DNA from 2 places in the Thauera sp. 27 genome. Region 2 is predicted to be linked to the other one. Evidence: predicted binding sites of a transcription regulator. Region 2 holds the regulator's gene; the other holds the start of a gene.

Region 1 (7,115 bases), on a different contig from region 2:
CGACCATGTCGTGTGCCTCCGGCATGAAAAAAACGGGGGCGGTCACCCGCCCCCGGCAAGTCACCCGCAAAGAACGGGCAGAGGGAGAAACACGGAGCAGATCAGAAGAAGCCGAGCTTGTTCTCGCTGTAGCTCACCAGCAGGTTCTTGGTCTGCTGGTAGTGGTCGAGCATGACCTTGTGCGTCTCGCGGCCGATGCCCGACTCCTTGTAGCCGCCGAAGGCCGCGTGCGCCGGGTAGGCGTGGTAGCAGTTGGTCCACACGCGACCGGCCTGGATGGCGCGCCCCATGCGATAGGCCACGTTGCCGTTACGGCTCCACACGCCAGCGCCCAGGCCATACAGGGTATCGTTGGCGATCTCGAGCGCCTCGGCCTCGTCCTTGAAGGTCGTCACTGCGAGCACCGGCCCGAAGATCTCTTCCTGGAAGATGCGCATCTTGTTGTGGCCCTTGAACAGCGTCGGCTGGATGTAGTAGCCGTCGGCCAGATCGCCGCCGAGTTGAGCACGCTCGCCGCCGATCAGCACCTGGGCGCCTTCTTCCTTGCCAAGCTGCAAATACGACTGGATCTTGCTCATCTGCTCGGCAGAAGCCTGAGCGCCCATCATGGTGTCGGTATCGAGCGGGCTGCCCTGCTTGATGGCGGCGACACGCTTGAGCGCACGCTCCATGAAGCGGTCGTAGATCGACTCCTGGATCAGCGCGCGGCTCGGGCAGGTGCACACCTCGCCCTGGTTGAAGGCGAACAGCACCAGGCCCTCGATCGCCTTGTCGAGGAAGGCGTCGTCCTTGTCCATGACGTCGGCGAAGAAGATGTTGGGCGACTTGCCGCCCAACTCGAGCGTGGCCGGGATCAGGTTGTTGGCGGCGGCCTGGGCGATCACGCGGCCGGTGGAGGTCGAGCCGGTGAAGGCGATCTTGGCGATGCGCTTGCTGGTGGCGAGCGGCATGCCGGCCTCGCGGCCGTAGCCATTGACGATGTTGAGCACGCCCGGCGGCAGCAGGTCGGCGATCAGCTCCATCAGCACCAGGATCGAGATCGGGGTCGATTCGGCCGGCTTGAGCACCACGCAGTTGCCCGCACCCAGCGCCGGCGCCAGCTTCCACGCCGCCATCAGGATGGGGAAATTCCACGGGATGATCTGGCCGACCACGCCCAGCGGCTCGTGGATGTGGTAGGCCATGGTGTTCTCGTCGATCTCCGAGATGCCGCCTTCCTGCGAACGCAGGCAGCCTGCGAAGTACCGGAAGTGGTCAACCGCGAGCGGGATGTCGGCGTTGAGCGTCTCGCGGATCGGCTTGCCGTTATCGACGGTCTCGGCATAGGCGAGCAGTTCGAGGTTGGCCTCGAGGCGGTCAGCGATCTTGAGCAGGATGTTGGAGCGGGTGGTGGCGTCGGCCTTGCCCCACTTCGGGAAGGCTGCGTGCGCGGCGTCGAGCGCGAGTTCGATGTCCTCGGCGGTGGAGCGGGCCGCCTGGGTGTACTTCTGACCGGTGACCGGGGTAACCACGTCGAAATACTGTCCCTTGACCGGGGCTACCCACTTGCCGCCGATGAAGTTGTCGTAACGGGACTTGAATTGAACCTTGGCGTCGGCTTGGCCGGGCAGTGCATACAGCATGGTATGGTCTCCTCAATCTTGAACGTGTGCGGGCGGGTTGCCTCGAGGGGTACTAAGCAGGCCTCGTGCCAGCTCTTAAAATCCAATAAAATCAGCAGCTTGAGCGGTCGCTAAGGTTTTTATGTGTTCATGATGTGCGACTAATATTGCCCGGACTGCTCCAAATGCTCCATAAATGCGGGCAATTTATGGAGCAGTCCGATACAGCACTCAGAAGAACAGGATGCCACCCAGCGAGATCGTCCGCGTCTTCAGGTCGCCCGGGAAGATGTCGCTGCCCTCGCCTTTCTCCTGGTTGTATTCGCCCACGAGCGTGATGTACTTGTTCAGGCTGTGGTAAACACCCACCGTGGCCGAGCGGAACTTGTTGGTGTCGGCAAGCAGTCCGCCACGGTCGCGGTTCTCGCCGAAGTTGAGGCCGAACTTGGTCTTGCCGACGGTGTAGGTGCCCTGCAGGAAGTAGCCCTTACCATCGGTCTTGGCAAACGGCGAGAAGTACATGGCACCGACGGTGGACAGGCCCAGACCGCTGGCATCGAAGCCATAGGCCACGGCCTCGAAGGCGCCAATGCCGACCTTCGCCCCCAGTTCGAAGCCGCTGGCGTTGAAGCTGCCGGTGCCGCTGGTGCGCTGGTGGACTGCACCCAGCCAGACCGAGCCCTTCGCCGTGCCCGCCTCCCAGTCATAGTTCGCCATGGCCTGGAAGCCAGGGTCCTTGGTCTCGCTGCCGGCGAACTTGTTGGGATCGAAGATCCCGAACGAGGCCGACAACCCGCCCTTGGTCGGCGTGGTGTAGGTGATCTGCGGCTGGAAGCCGGTGTACATGTAGCCGTGGCCGATCATGCCGAAGGTGGTGTTGAAGGGCGTCGAGGCGTAGCTGTTGCCGCCGAGGCCGAGCAAGGTCATGTCGGAGAGGATGATCTTCTGCCCGAACAGTCCGATGTCGCGGCCGAACTTGATCGTGCCCCACTCGGCATTGCCGAACTGGAAGTACAGGTTACGGGTGTCGATCTGGGTGAAGGGGCTGTCGCAGCCCGTAGCCCCGCCACACCCCGGATCGCTCGGCAGGCCGACGACGTCGGACTTGTCGTTGATGCCCGGCGCGAAGCCGACATGGGCCTTGATGTCGAGCCCGTCAACCTTGGTGGTAAACACGAAGTTGATCCAGCCCGGCAGCAGGCCGTTGGTGAGCGCCGAGTTGGTGGTCTTGACCCCGCCCGACTCTGCGCTGCGGTGCGAGTAGAAGCCGTTGATGGTGCCGTTGATGTCGAGCGTGGCATCGCCCTGCGAAAAACTCACCGCATGGGCCGGCCCCATGCCAAGCGCCAGCAAGGCCCCGGTCAGCAGGCTCAGGCGCTTGCCTCCGGTGGCACGCAGGCCCTTGCGCGTCGTCGTGTTATCCATTGTTTCCTCCTCGAGAGTGGTGATCTTGTCGTTTGCACTGCAGGGCCGGGGCAAGGCACCGGCCTGGTGCGGGCAAGTGCAATCGCTGTGCCATGCCGCGACAAGTCGCGCCAGACAAGGGGTTTCAGGTCATAGGTGTTCGCCCCCTCTGTTCCAGATGCTCCACAGAAACGATGTACCCCCTTGATCCGAAACGAAACTTCGGAACAGAAATGCGCGGCCGCGGATAAAATCGCATCCGCATGCACACGGTCGCTTACGACTGCATGCGCGCGCCCACTCCACGCCCTGATGCCAGTCCTCGATGACGACGTTCCAGCCCTTGATCGCCGCTGCCGCCTCTCCCAGCTCGCAAACCACCTCTTACCCTGCCCGCTATCCCGTTGCCATCATCGGAGCCGGCGCGCTTGGGCTCAGCTTTGCGGCACGCATTGCGCGCACGCTGCGCGTGGCAGTGGTCGCACGCGACCGCGCTGCAGCCGCCAGACTGCGCCAGGGGGTGCGCGTAGGCGATACGCTCTTCCAGCCCGAGGCGTGGGCGCCTGAAGAGGCGCCGCAGGCTGACTGGGTGATCGTGCTGGTCAAGACCGGGGACACGGCCGCAGCTGCACGCAGCGCTGCGCGCATGCAGCCCCTGGGGGTGCTGTCCTTGCAGAACGGACTGGTCGAGCCGGTGCTGCAGGCTCACTGCCCGCTGCCGCGGGTCGCGCAGGGCATCACCACAACGGGGGCGTTTCGCGACGCGAGCGGGGTGACGCCATCAGGCGACGGCGAGGTGCTGGTGCCGCCCGGCTTCGAGGAGCTGGCGTCCATGCTGGCGCGGGCCGGGCTGGACGCTCGCGTCGAGGACGACATCGTCCCCGCACGGCTGGCCAAGCTGCTCGTCAACCTCGCCATCAACCCGCTTGCCGCCTTGTTCCGCGTACGCAACGGCGAGCTGCTCGAAGCCCCTTACCGGTTCTGGCTCGACGCGTTGGTTGCCGAGGCCTGGCCGGTGTTGTGCGCCGAAGGCCTGGCGCTGGACGAAGCTGCAGCTCACGCACGAGTGCGGGCGGTCGCACAGGCCACCGCCACCAACCGCGCGAGCATGCTGCAGGATGTGCTCGCCGGCAGGCCGACCGAACTCGACGCGATCACCGGCGTGCTGATCGAACTGGCCGCACGCCAGGGCGCGGCCGTACCGACGCACCGCGCGGTGCATCGGCTGCTCAGCCTGGTGGAGGCCCCCGCAGGCTGAGCCCGGCGGCGTTCAGCGAATGCCGCCCATGCACAGGTACTTGATCTCGACGAAGTCGTCGATGCCGTAGCGTGAGCCTTCGCGGCCGATGCCGGATTCCTTGACGCCACCGAAGGGCGCAACCTCGGTCGAGATGATGCCTTCGTTGATGCCGACGATGCCGTACTCGAGCGCCTCGGCCACCCGCCACACGCGCGCGATGTCGCGGGCGTAGAAATAGGCGGCAAGGCCGAACTCGGTGTCGTTGGCCATGCGCACGGCCTCCTCCTCGCTATGGAAGCGGAACAGCGGCGCCACCGGGCCGAAGATCTCCTCGCGCGCGACGCGCATCTGCGCGGTCACGTCAGTGACGATGGTGGGCTCGTAGAAGTTGCCACCCAGGGCGTGGCGCTTGCCACCGCACAGCACCTGCGCGCCCTTGTCTACGGCGTCCGCGAGCAGTTCCTCCACCTTGGCGACGGCATCGGCATTGATCAGCGGCCCTTGCTGCACCTCGCCAGACAGGCCCGGGCCGACCTTGAGCCTGGCCACCGCCTCGGCGAGCTTGGCGGCAAAGGCGTCGTAGATGCCGTCCTGCACCAGCAGGCGGTTGGCGCACACGCAGGTCTGGCCCGCGTTGCGGTACTTGGACGCCATGGCCCCCGCTACGGCGGCGTCGAGGTCGGCGTCGTCGAAGACGATGAAGGGCGCGTTGCCCCCCAGTTCCAGCGCCACCTTCTTCACCGTGCCCGCGCACTGGCGCATCAGCAGCTTGCCGACCGCGGTCGAGCCCGTGAAGGACAGCTTGCGCACCGCCGGGTTGGCTGTGAGTTCGCCGCCGACCTCGGGCGCACGGTTGGTGGTGACGATGTTGAGCACCCCCGCTGGCAGGCCGGCACGCTCGGCCAGCACGGCGAGCGCAAGCGCGCACAGCGGGGTATCTTCGGCCGGCTTGATCACCATCGTGCAGCCGGCGGCAAGGGCGGGGCCGGCCTTGCGCGTGATCATCGCGATCGGGAAGTTCCACGGCGTGATCGCCGCCACCACGCCGATCGCCTGCTTGACGACGACAATGCGCTTGTCAGCACCATGGGATGGAATCACGTCGCCATAGATGCGCTTGCCTTCCTCGGCAAACCACTCGATGAACGAGGCACCGTAGACGACTTCGCCGCGCGCCTCGGCCAGCGGCTTGCCCTGCTCGGTGCTCATGAGCACGGCAAGGTCTTCCTGATTGGCGAGTATGAGCTCGTACCAGCGCCGCAGGATGGCAGCGCGTTCCTTCGCCGTACGCGCGCGCCAGGCCGGGAGCGCCGCATCGGCAGCAGCAATGGCGCGACGGGTTTCGGCCGCACCCATGTCAGGCACGCTGCCGACGCGACTGCCATCAGCGGGATTGGTGACGTCGAAGCTGCCGCCGTCGTCGGCGGCCAGCCATTGGCCATCGATATATGCCTGCGCACGCAGCAGGCCAGTGTCGTTCAATTGCATGTCCGTCCTCGATATAGGGTTTGGTTGAAGCCTCGTCAGGCCGTATCGGCATCCGTCGGCCTATCTGCTGCCCCGCCCGCGACCACGGGCGCCGACCACACGACCCGGTTGCGGCCGGCACGCTTGGCTTCGTAGAGCGCGGCGTCGGCTGCAGCGAACAAGCCATGGTCCGGTTCGATCCGCCCGGGCAGCGTGGTGGCGCCGCCCATGCTGACCGTAAGCGGGAGTTGCAGCCCGCCCGGTGCCGGCACATGCTGCGCCTCGACGTCGCAGCGCGCCGACTCGGCAAGTGCCTGCGCGCCTTCCATGGCAATCCCCGGCAGCAGGATGACGAACTCCTCGCCACCATAGCGACAGACGAAATCCGCCGGCCGGCGCAGGGCACGCTGCAGCGTCAGCGCAATACGGCGCAGCACCTCGTCGCCCTCGGTGTGACCGAAGTCGTCATTGAAGCGCTTGAAGTGGTCGATGTCGATGACGACCAGCGAGATCGGCTCTTGCGCACGCAGGCAGCGCCGCCACTCGAGCTCGAACACCTCGTTGAAGCGACGGCGGTTCGGAATGCCGGTGAGGCTGTCGAGCATGGCCAGTTGCTCGAGCAGACGGCGCTGATGCACGGATTGCAGGTGGTTGCGCACGCGAACGCGCACGATCGGTGGATGGAAGGGCTTGGCGATGTAGTCCACGGCGCCCAGCTCCAGTCCTTTCTCCTCATCGATGGTCGAGTCCAGTGCGGTTATGAAGATGACCGGAATGTCACGCGTGGCATCGTCGTGCTTGAGCTGGCGCAGGACCGCATAACCGTCCATGCCCGGCATCAGGACGTCGAGCAGGATCAGATCGGGCAGGTGGGCACGCGCGCGCTCCAGGGCTTGCTCGCCGTTCTTGGCGAGGATCAGCCGATAGTCCTCGCCCAGGAGCTCGGTCAGCAGGTTGCGGTTGTGCTTCTCGTCATCGACGATGAGGACGGTGAATTCGGTGGTCATGATGGTATCCGTTCGAATTCGGGACGAAGCGCATCGAGCAGCGCACGTGCACGCTCGTACTCGACATCCTCGACGAGTTCGCGCAGGTCTGCCAGGCGTGCTTCGTACGCGCTACCGCGCAATGCGTCGGCCAGCTCGCCGACCAGGGTCTCGGCTGCAGCATCGTGCCGCGCCAGACGTTCATCGAGCCGGGCGGCAGTCGCAAGCAGGTGCTGCAGCGTCGGCGGTGCAGCCGGCGGCTGGACATGCGCCCCGGCGTCTGCCTGCAGGCGGGCCAGCCCACGCAGTACGGTATCCAGCGCCGCCTGCAGCGCGGCCCGTGCCGCCTCGCCCGGCCACTGTCCGCGCTGTAGCTGTTGCTCGAGCTCGCGCGCGTGCATGGACACCTGCGAGGCG
Region 2 (7,115 bases):
GGCGGACCAGGCTCGACGCCGACGGCCGGCGCGCCTGCATCGCCGCACTGCAACGCCCACAACCCCGGCTCGCCCTCGGCCGCGCGCTGCGCGGCGTGGCCAGTGCCATGCTGGACGTCTCCGACGGCCTGCTCGGCGATCTTCGCCACATTCTGGAACGCTCGCACACCGGTGCGCTGATCGAAACCGCGGCGCTGCCGCTCGCCCGCCTGCTTGCAACCGGCGCCGACCCGGTCTTGTGCAGACACTGCCTGCTCGCAGGGGGCGACGACTACGAACTGCTTTTCTGCGCCCCCGCTGCGCGACGTGACACCGTACGGGCGCTCGCCACAAAGCTCGAGTTGCCCGTGCACCGCATCGGCAGCCTCACCGCTGATAGCGGCAGCATCCACATGCGCGAAGCCGACGGCACGCTGGCCCCCCTCGCGCCCAACGGCTACGATCACTTTGCCTGATGCACTGCGAACCATTTCGCCCGAATCAATCCCTCCTGGTACGCAGGCACGCGTCGAACAACACAGATCGGATCACGAGATGCGCCCCACTCTTCGCCTGATGATGAGCCACCCCGCCCACTTCATTTCGCTGGGTTTCGGCTCCGGCCTGTCGCCCTGGGCGCCGGGAACCATGGGCACGCTGCTCGCATGGGCGCTTTACCCGCTGATCCGCGTCCCACTGTCCGAGTTCGTCTTCCTTGCCCTGCTCGCAGCCCTGTTCATCGCCGGCGTACTGGCCGCCGAGCGCACGGGGCGCGCACTCGGCGTGCCCGACCACGGCGGTATCGTGTGGGACGAAATGGTCGCCACCTGGCTGGTGCTGGCCTTCACGCCGCCAACCCTGCTCTGGCAGGCGGTCGCGGTGGCCTTGTTCCGCTTCTTCGACATCGTCAAGCCGCCCCCCGTACGCTGGGCCGATCGCAGTTTCAAGGGCGGCTTCGGGGTGATGTTCGACGACCTGGTCGCGGCCGGCTATACCCTGCTCGCACTCGCCATCCTGGTTGCCATCGTCGGCGCGTAAAGCCATGACCGACACCGAACTCGACACCCTCGCCCAACAGGTCGGCCAGGCGCTCGGCACACGCGGATGGCGGTTGGCGACCGCCGAGTCCTGCACCGGCGGCTGGATCGCAGAGGCCGTTACCGCGATCGGCGGCAGCTCGGCCTGGTTCGACCGCGGCTTCGTCACCTACTCCAACGAAGCCAAGATCGACATGCTGGGCGTATCCGCCCACACCCTCGCAACCCAAGGTGCGGTCAGCGAGGCCACCGTTCGCGAGATGGCCGCCGGGGCACTTGATCGCAGCATCGCCACGGTCGCCGTCGCCGTATCCGGCATTGCCGGCCCCAGCGGCGGCAGCCCGGCCAAGCCCGTGGGCACGGTGTGCATCGGCTGGGCCTTGCGCGCCGGCGAGCAAAGCGCCCTGACCCTGCATTTCGCCGGCGATCGTAGCGCCGTGCGCAGACAGACCGTGATCCGCGCACTGCAGGGCGTACTTGCACTGGCGCACTGACGCGAGCCTGCCCCGTCCGCTTCGGCAACTCCGCCGTTTGCTGTATTTTCATACACGTCTTAAACTAGCGGCACCAGGCGCGGCCGTCCGCATGCCTGCAATCTTTGTGCCATAATCCGCCAATCACACAGGACGCACCTCCATGGACGACAACAAGGCCAAGGCCCTCGCCGCCGCGCTCTCCCAGATCGAAAAGCAGTTCGGCAAAGGGTCGATCATGCGCATGGGCGACGGCAACGTCGAACGTGACATCCAGACCGTCTCCACCGGCTCGCTCGGCCTCGACATCGCGCTCGGCCTCGGTGGTCTGCCGCGCGGCCGGGTCGTCGAGATCTACGGCCCGGAATCCTCGGGCAAGACCACGCTGACCCTGCAGGTGATCGCCGAGATGCAGAAGCTGGGCGGCACGGCAGCCTTCATTGACGCCGAGCACGCGCTCGACGTCGGCTACGCGGAGAAGCTTGGCGTCAATATCCAGGACCTGCTCATCTCGCAGCCCGACACCGGCGAGCAGGCGCTCGAGATCGCCGACATGCTGGTGCGCTCCGGCGGCGTGGACGTGGTCGTCGTCGACTCGGTCGCCGCGCTCACCCCCAAGGCCGAGATCGAGGGCGAGATGGGCGACCAGCTCCCCGGCCTGCAGGCGCGCCTGATGTCGCAAGCGCTACGCAAGCTCACCGCCAACATCAAGCGCACCAACACGCTGGTGATCTTCATCAACCAGATCCGCATGAAGATCGGCGTCATGTTCGGTAGCCCGGAGACCACCACGGGCGGCAATGCACTCAAGTTCTATGCCTCCGTGCGCATGGACATCCGCCGCACCGGCACGATCAAGAAGGGCGACGAGGTGGTCGGCTCCGAAACCCGAGTCAAGGTCGTCAAGAACAAGGTCTCGCCCCCCTTCAAGGAAGCCCACTTCGACATCCTCTACGGCGAAGGCATCTCGCGCGAGGGCGAGATCATCGATCTGGGCGTGACACACAAGATCGTCGACAAGTCCGGCGCCTGGTATGCCTACCAGGGCGACAAGATCGGCCAGGGCAAGGACAACTCACGCGAATTCCTGCGTGCGAATCCGACGCTTGCGCGCGAAATCGAAAACAAGGTCCGCGTCGCCGTCGGCCTGCCCGAACTGCCGCCAGCGGCACCGGCAACGGCCACGGAAAGCTGAGCCTAGCCAGGACACCATGGGCGCCCCCAGCCTGCGCGAACGCGCGCTTCGCCATCTTGCCCGCCGCGACCACTCGCGCGCGGAGCTGGCGCGCAAGCTGGCCGCCCACGGCGAGGCCGACGAGGTGCAGGCAGTGATCGAGCGCATGGGCGAGCTCGGCCTGCAGTCCGACAGCCGCTACGCCGAAGCCTACGTGCGCACCCGTGCCAACCGCTTCGGCGGCAGCCGCCTGCGCAGCGAGCTGACGCGGCGCGGGATCGACCGTGAACTGATCGAGGCAACACTCGCCACGGAGTGCGTAGAATCGGAACTGGAGCGTGCCCGCGCAGTGCTGCGCAGCCGCTTCCAGGCGGCCCCGGCGGATGCGCGCGAATGGGCGCGCCAGGCCCGTTTCCTGCAAACCCGCGGCTTTGCACCCGAACTGATCCGCAAGCTGCTGAAAGAACCCCGCGATGAGTCTGCTTAAGGTCTCCAGCCTGCAAAAGCGCTACAAGGCGCGCACCGTGGTCCACGACGTCGGCTTCGAGGTCGGCTCGGGCGAGGTCGTCGGCCTGCTCGGCCCCAACGGCGCCGGCAAGACCACCTGTTTCTACATGATCGTAGGCTTGGTCCGTGCCGACGGCGGCCAGATCAACCTCGACGGCACCGACCTCACCCACCTGCCGATCCACGCCCGTGCGCGTCTGGGCCTGTCCTACCTGCCGCAGGAGATGAGCGTCTTCCGCAAGCTCACCGTGGCCGAAAACATCCGTGCCGTGCTCGAGCTCCAGGGGCTCGAGGCGCACCAGGTGAAGACCCGGCTCGACGAACTGCTGCTCGAGCTTGGCATCAACCACCTGCGCGACAACACCGCCGTCTCACTCTCCGGCGGCGAGCGCCGACGTTGCGAGATCGCGCGCGCACTTGCAACCGACCCGCGCCTGATCCTCCTCGACGAACCCTTCGCAGGGGTCGACCCGATCGCGGTCATCGACATCCAGAAGATCATCCGCTTCCTCAAGGAGCGCGGCATCGGCGTGCTGATCACGGACCACAACGTGCGCGAGACGCTCGGCATCTGCGATCGTGCGTACATCATCAGCGAAGGCCGGGTACTGGCAAGCGGCGAACCGGCCGAGATCATCGACAACGAAAGGGTGCGCCAGGTTTACCTGGGCGAGCATTTCCGCCTGTGAATCCGCGCGCGCGTCGACAGCGATGAAACCAAGCCTCCAGCTCAAGCTCTCCCAGCACCTTACCCTGACGCCGCAGCTGCAGCAGTCGATCAAGCTGCTGCAGCTGTCGACCATCGAGCTGAACCAGGAGATCGAGCGCTTCCTGCTCGAGAACCCGATGCTCGAGCGCAGCGACGGCGACGGTGTCGAGTTCGTACCACCGCTACCACCGGGCAGCCCCCCCGAGCACGAGGCCAGACAGCAACAGGCAAACACCCCCGAGGCGCCAGCCAGCGCTGCGGACAGCGAGGCCGGCGACCATGCCGACCATGGCAGCGCCGACGAAGGCATGGACTGGTCCAATGTCGGCAGCGGCGCATCGAGCCGCAGCGAGGACGACGACGACGTCGATTACCAGGAACTGCAGGCGGCTGGCGTCTCCCTGCGTGAACATCTCGACCAGCAGGTGTCGCTGTCGCCGCTGTCAGACCGCGACCGCGCCCTCGTGCGCTTCATCATCGAAGCCTTGGATGACGACGGCTACCTTCACCAGCCGCTCGATGAGCTCCTCGAACTGCTTCCGGACGACGCCGACGTCGATGTCGATGACCTGAACATCGCGCTGCGCCACGTACAGAACCTCGAGCCCGCAGGCATCGGCGCGCGCAGCCCCAGCGAATGCCTGTCGCTGCAGCTCCGTACCCTGCCGGCTTCGGCGACGCGCACGCTCGCGCTCGAGATCGTCGACAAGCACCTCGAGCTGCTCGCCGAGCGCAACTTCGTCAAGCTCAAGAAGCTGACCGGCTGCGACGACGAAGCCCTGCGCGCCGCCCATGCCCTGATCTGCAGCCTCGACCCCCACCCCGGCTCGCGTTACTCGAACGCCGAGACGCGCTACGTACTGCCGGATGTGGTCGTACGCAAGCTGCGCGGGCGGTGGACGGTCAGCCTGAACCAGGAGGCAATGCCGCGTCTGCGCATCAACCGCCTGTATGCCAGCCTGCTGCAGCAGAACCGCGGCCAGGGTGGCGGCCTGAGCGGACAGTTGCAGGAGGCACGCTGGCTGATCAAGAACGTGCAGCAGCGCTTCGACACCATCCTCCGGGTGTCCCAGGCCATCGTTGACCAGCAGAGGCAGTTCTTCGATCATGGGGAGGTGGCAATGCGGCCACTCACCCTCCGGGAGATCGCGGACCAACTCGAGCTGCACGAGTCCACCGTGTCGCGCGTGACCACGCAGAAGTACATGGCGAGTCCGCGCGGGGTGTTCGAACTCAAGTATTTCTTCGGTAGTCACGTCGCCACCGACACCGGTGGAGCGGCCTCGTCCACGGCGATTCGCGCGCTGATTCGCCAACTGGTCGACGCCGAGGACAGCAAGAAACCGCTGTCCGACGCCAAGATTGCCGAAGTCCTTGGCCAGCAGGGTATCGTGGTCGCACGGCGCACGATCGCCAAGTATCGCGAATCCCTCAATATCCCGCCGGTCAGCCTGCGCAAATCCATCTGACAAAAACAGGAGTCAACATGAATCTCAACATCACCGGGCGCCACGTCGAAGTCACTCCGGCCATTCGCGACTACGTCACCTCCAAGCTTGATCGCGTCATCCGTCACTTCGACAACGTCACCAGTGTCGCGGTGATCCTCTCGGTCGAGAAGCTCAAGCAGAAGGCCGAGGTCACCCTGCACGTGCGCGGCAAGGACATCTTCGTCGAAAGCGATGATGCCGACCTGTACGCGGCCATCGACGCGATGACCGACAAGCTCGACCGCCAGGTGCAGAAGTACAAGCAGAAACTGGCCGACCACAACCACGAGACGATCAAGCACCAGGCCCCCGAAGCCTGACGCTTTCGTTTCAGCCCCACGTCCGGGGTATGGTTATAATGCGCCCGTTTCCAAGACGCGGCGCCAGCATGCCCCGGGACGGCCGGTCGCACCCTGCGACCGGAATGCCTGCGATATTGCGCGAACCCTCCAGCGAATGAGCCTGATATCCCAACTCCTGCCACTGTCCAATGTGGTGGTCGACCTCGACGCGAGCAGCAAGAAGCGCGTCTTCGAGCAGGCGGGCCTGCTGTTCGAAAACAATCAGGGCATCGGGCGCAGCACCGTGTTCGATAGCCTGTTCGCGAGAGAGCGCCTCGGCTCCACTGGCCTCGGCCAGGGCATTGCGATTCCGCACGGGCGCATCAAGGGTCTCAAGGAGGCGGCAGGTGCGTTCCTGCGCCTTGCGAGCCCGGTGCAGTTCGACTCGCCCGATGGCCGCCCGGTGAACATGTTGTTCGTGCTGCTGGTCCCCGAGCAAGCCAACGAGACCCACCTGCAACTGCTCTCCGAGCTGGCTCAGATGTTCAGCGACCGCGGCTTCCGCGAAGCGCTGCAAGCCGCGCCGGATGCAGACCATATCCACCAGATGTTCATGAACTGGGGCGCCGATGCGGCAGACCAGCGTCGCGCGGCTGTATGAGGCGCATCGCGACAACCTGCAGCTGAACCACATCAGCGGCAACCTCGGCGCGAGCCTCGCGGTCGCCGAAGACCGCATGTGGCCGGCCGATCTCGTCGGCCACCTCAACCTCATCCACCCCACACGGCTGCAGGTCATGGGCGCTGCGGAGCTCGAATGGGCGCGCCGCCAGTCAAACGACAAGGTTGCTCACCACCTCAACGAGATCTGCTCCGCGCACCCGCCAGCCCTGATCGTCGCCGACGGCTGCGAAGTTCCCAATATCGTGCATGGGGTTTGCGTGGCACACGACGTCGCACTGTTCAGCGCAGCCCACCCATCGGCAAGCGTGATCGACCAGTTGCGGCTCTACCTGTCGCGCGAGCTGGCGGAGAAGACCTCGCTGCACGGCGTGTTCATGGATGTGCTCGGACTGGGCGTACTGATCACCGGCGACTCGGGTGCAGGCAAATCGGAGCTCGCGCTGGAGCTCATTTCCCGCGGTCACGGCCTGGTGGCCGATGACGTCGTCGAACTGTCGCGCATCGCTCCCACCGTACTCGAGGGGCGCAGCCCCGAGATGCTGCAGGACTTCATCGAAGTGCGCGGCCTGGGCATTCTCAACATCCGCACCATCTTCGGTGAAACGGCGTGCCGCCGGAAGATGCGCCTGCGCCTGATCTGCCACCTCGAGCGCCGCCAGCCGGGCCCCGGCGATCCCAGCCGCCTGCCCTTGCAGCAAGAGGTCCAGGACATCCTGGGCGTTGCAATTGCACGCGTCGTGCTGCCGGTTGCGGCTGGCCGTAACCTGGCCGTTCTGCTCGA

The links. The regulator sigma-54, encoded in region 2, starts transcription at its own class of promoters, with help from an activator protein. The targets are predictions, from matches to a motif close to TGGCACGCTTNCTGCTNA.
Region 1: a site for sigma-54 is predicted at 1,676-1,693, ahead of adh (aldehyde dehydrogenase). Genes of this name have one in related genera too.

Annotation. Positions count from the first base shown of each region.
Region 1 is NZ_AMXB01000057.1:4,458-11,572, forward strand. It holds gene B447_RS20105 (DUF779 domain-containing protein) at 1-7, opposite strand, end outside; gene adh (aldehyde dehydrogenase) at 102-1,622, opposite strand; gene B447_RS20115 (porin) at 1,833-3,026, opposite strand; gene B447_RS20120 (ketopantoate reductase family protein) at 3,331-4,263, shown strand; gene gabD (NADP-dependent succinate-semialdehyde dehydrogenase) at 4,276-5,733, opposite strand; gene B447_RS20130 (diguanylate cyclase) at 5,769-6,719, opposite strand; gene B447_RS20135 (hybrid sensor histidine kinase/response regulator) at 6,716-7,115, opposite strand, start outside.
Region 2 is NZ_AMXB01000017.1:28,986-36,100, forward strand. It holds gene thiL (thiamine-phosphate kinase) at 1-455, shown strand, start outside; gene B447_RS11005 (phosphatidylglycerophosphatase A family protein) at 535-1,017, shown strand; gene pncC (nicotinamide-nucleotide amidase) at 1,022-1,510, shown strand; gene recA (recombinase RecA) at 1,653-2,684, shown strand; gene recX (recombination regulator RecX) at 2,701-3,150, shown strand; gene lptB (LPS export ABC transporter ATP-binding protein) at 3,137-3,859, shown strand; gene B447_RS11030 (RNA polymerase factor sigma-54) at 3,882-5,348, shown strand; gene hpf (ribosome hibernation-promoting factor, HPF/YfiA family) at 5,366-5,689, shown strand; gene ptsN (PTS IIA-like nitrogen regulatory protein PtsN) at 5,826-6,311, shown strand; gene hprK (HPr(Ser) kinase/phosphatase) at 6,280-7,115, shown strand, end outside.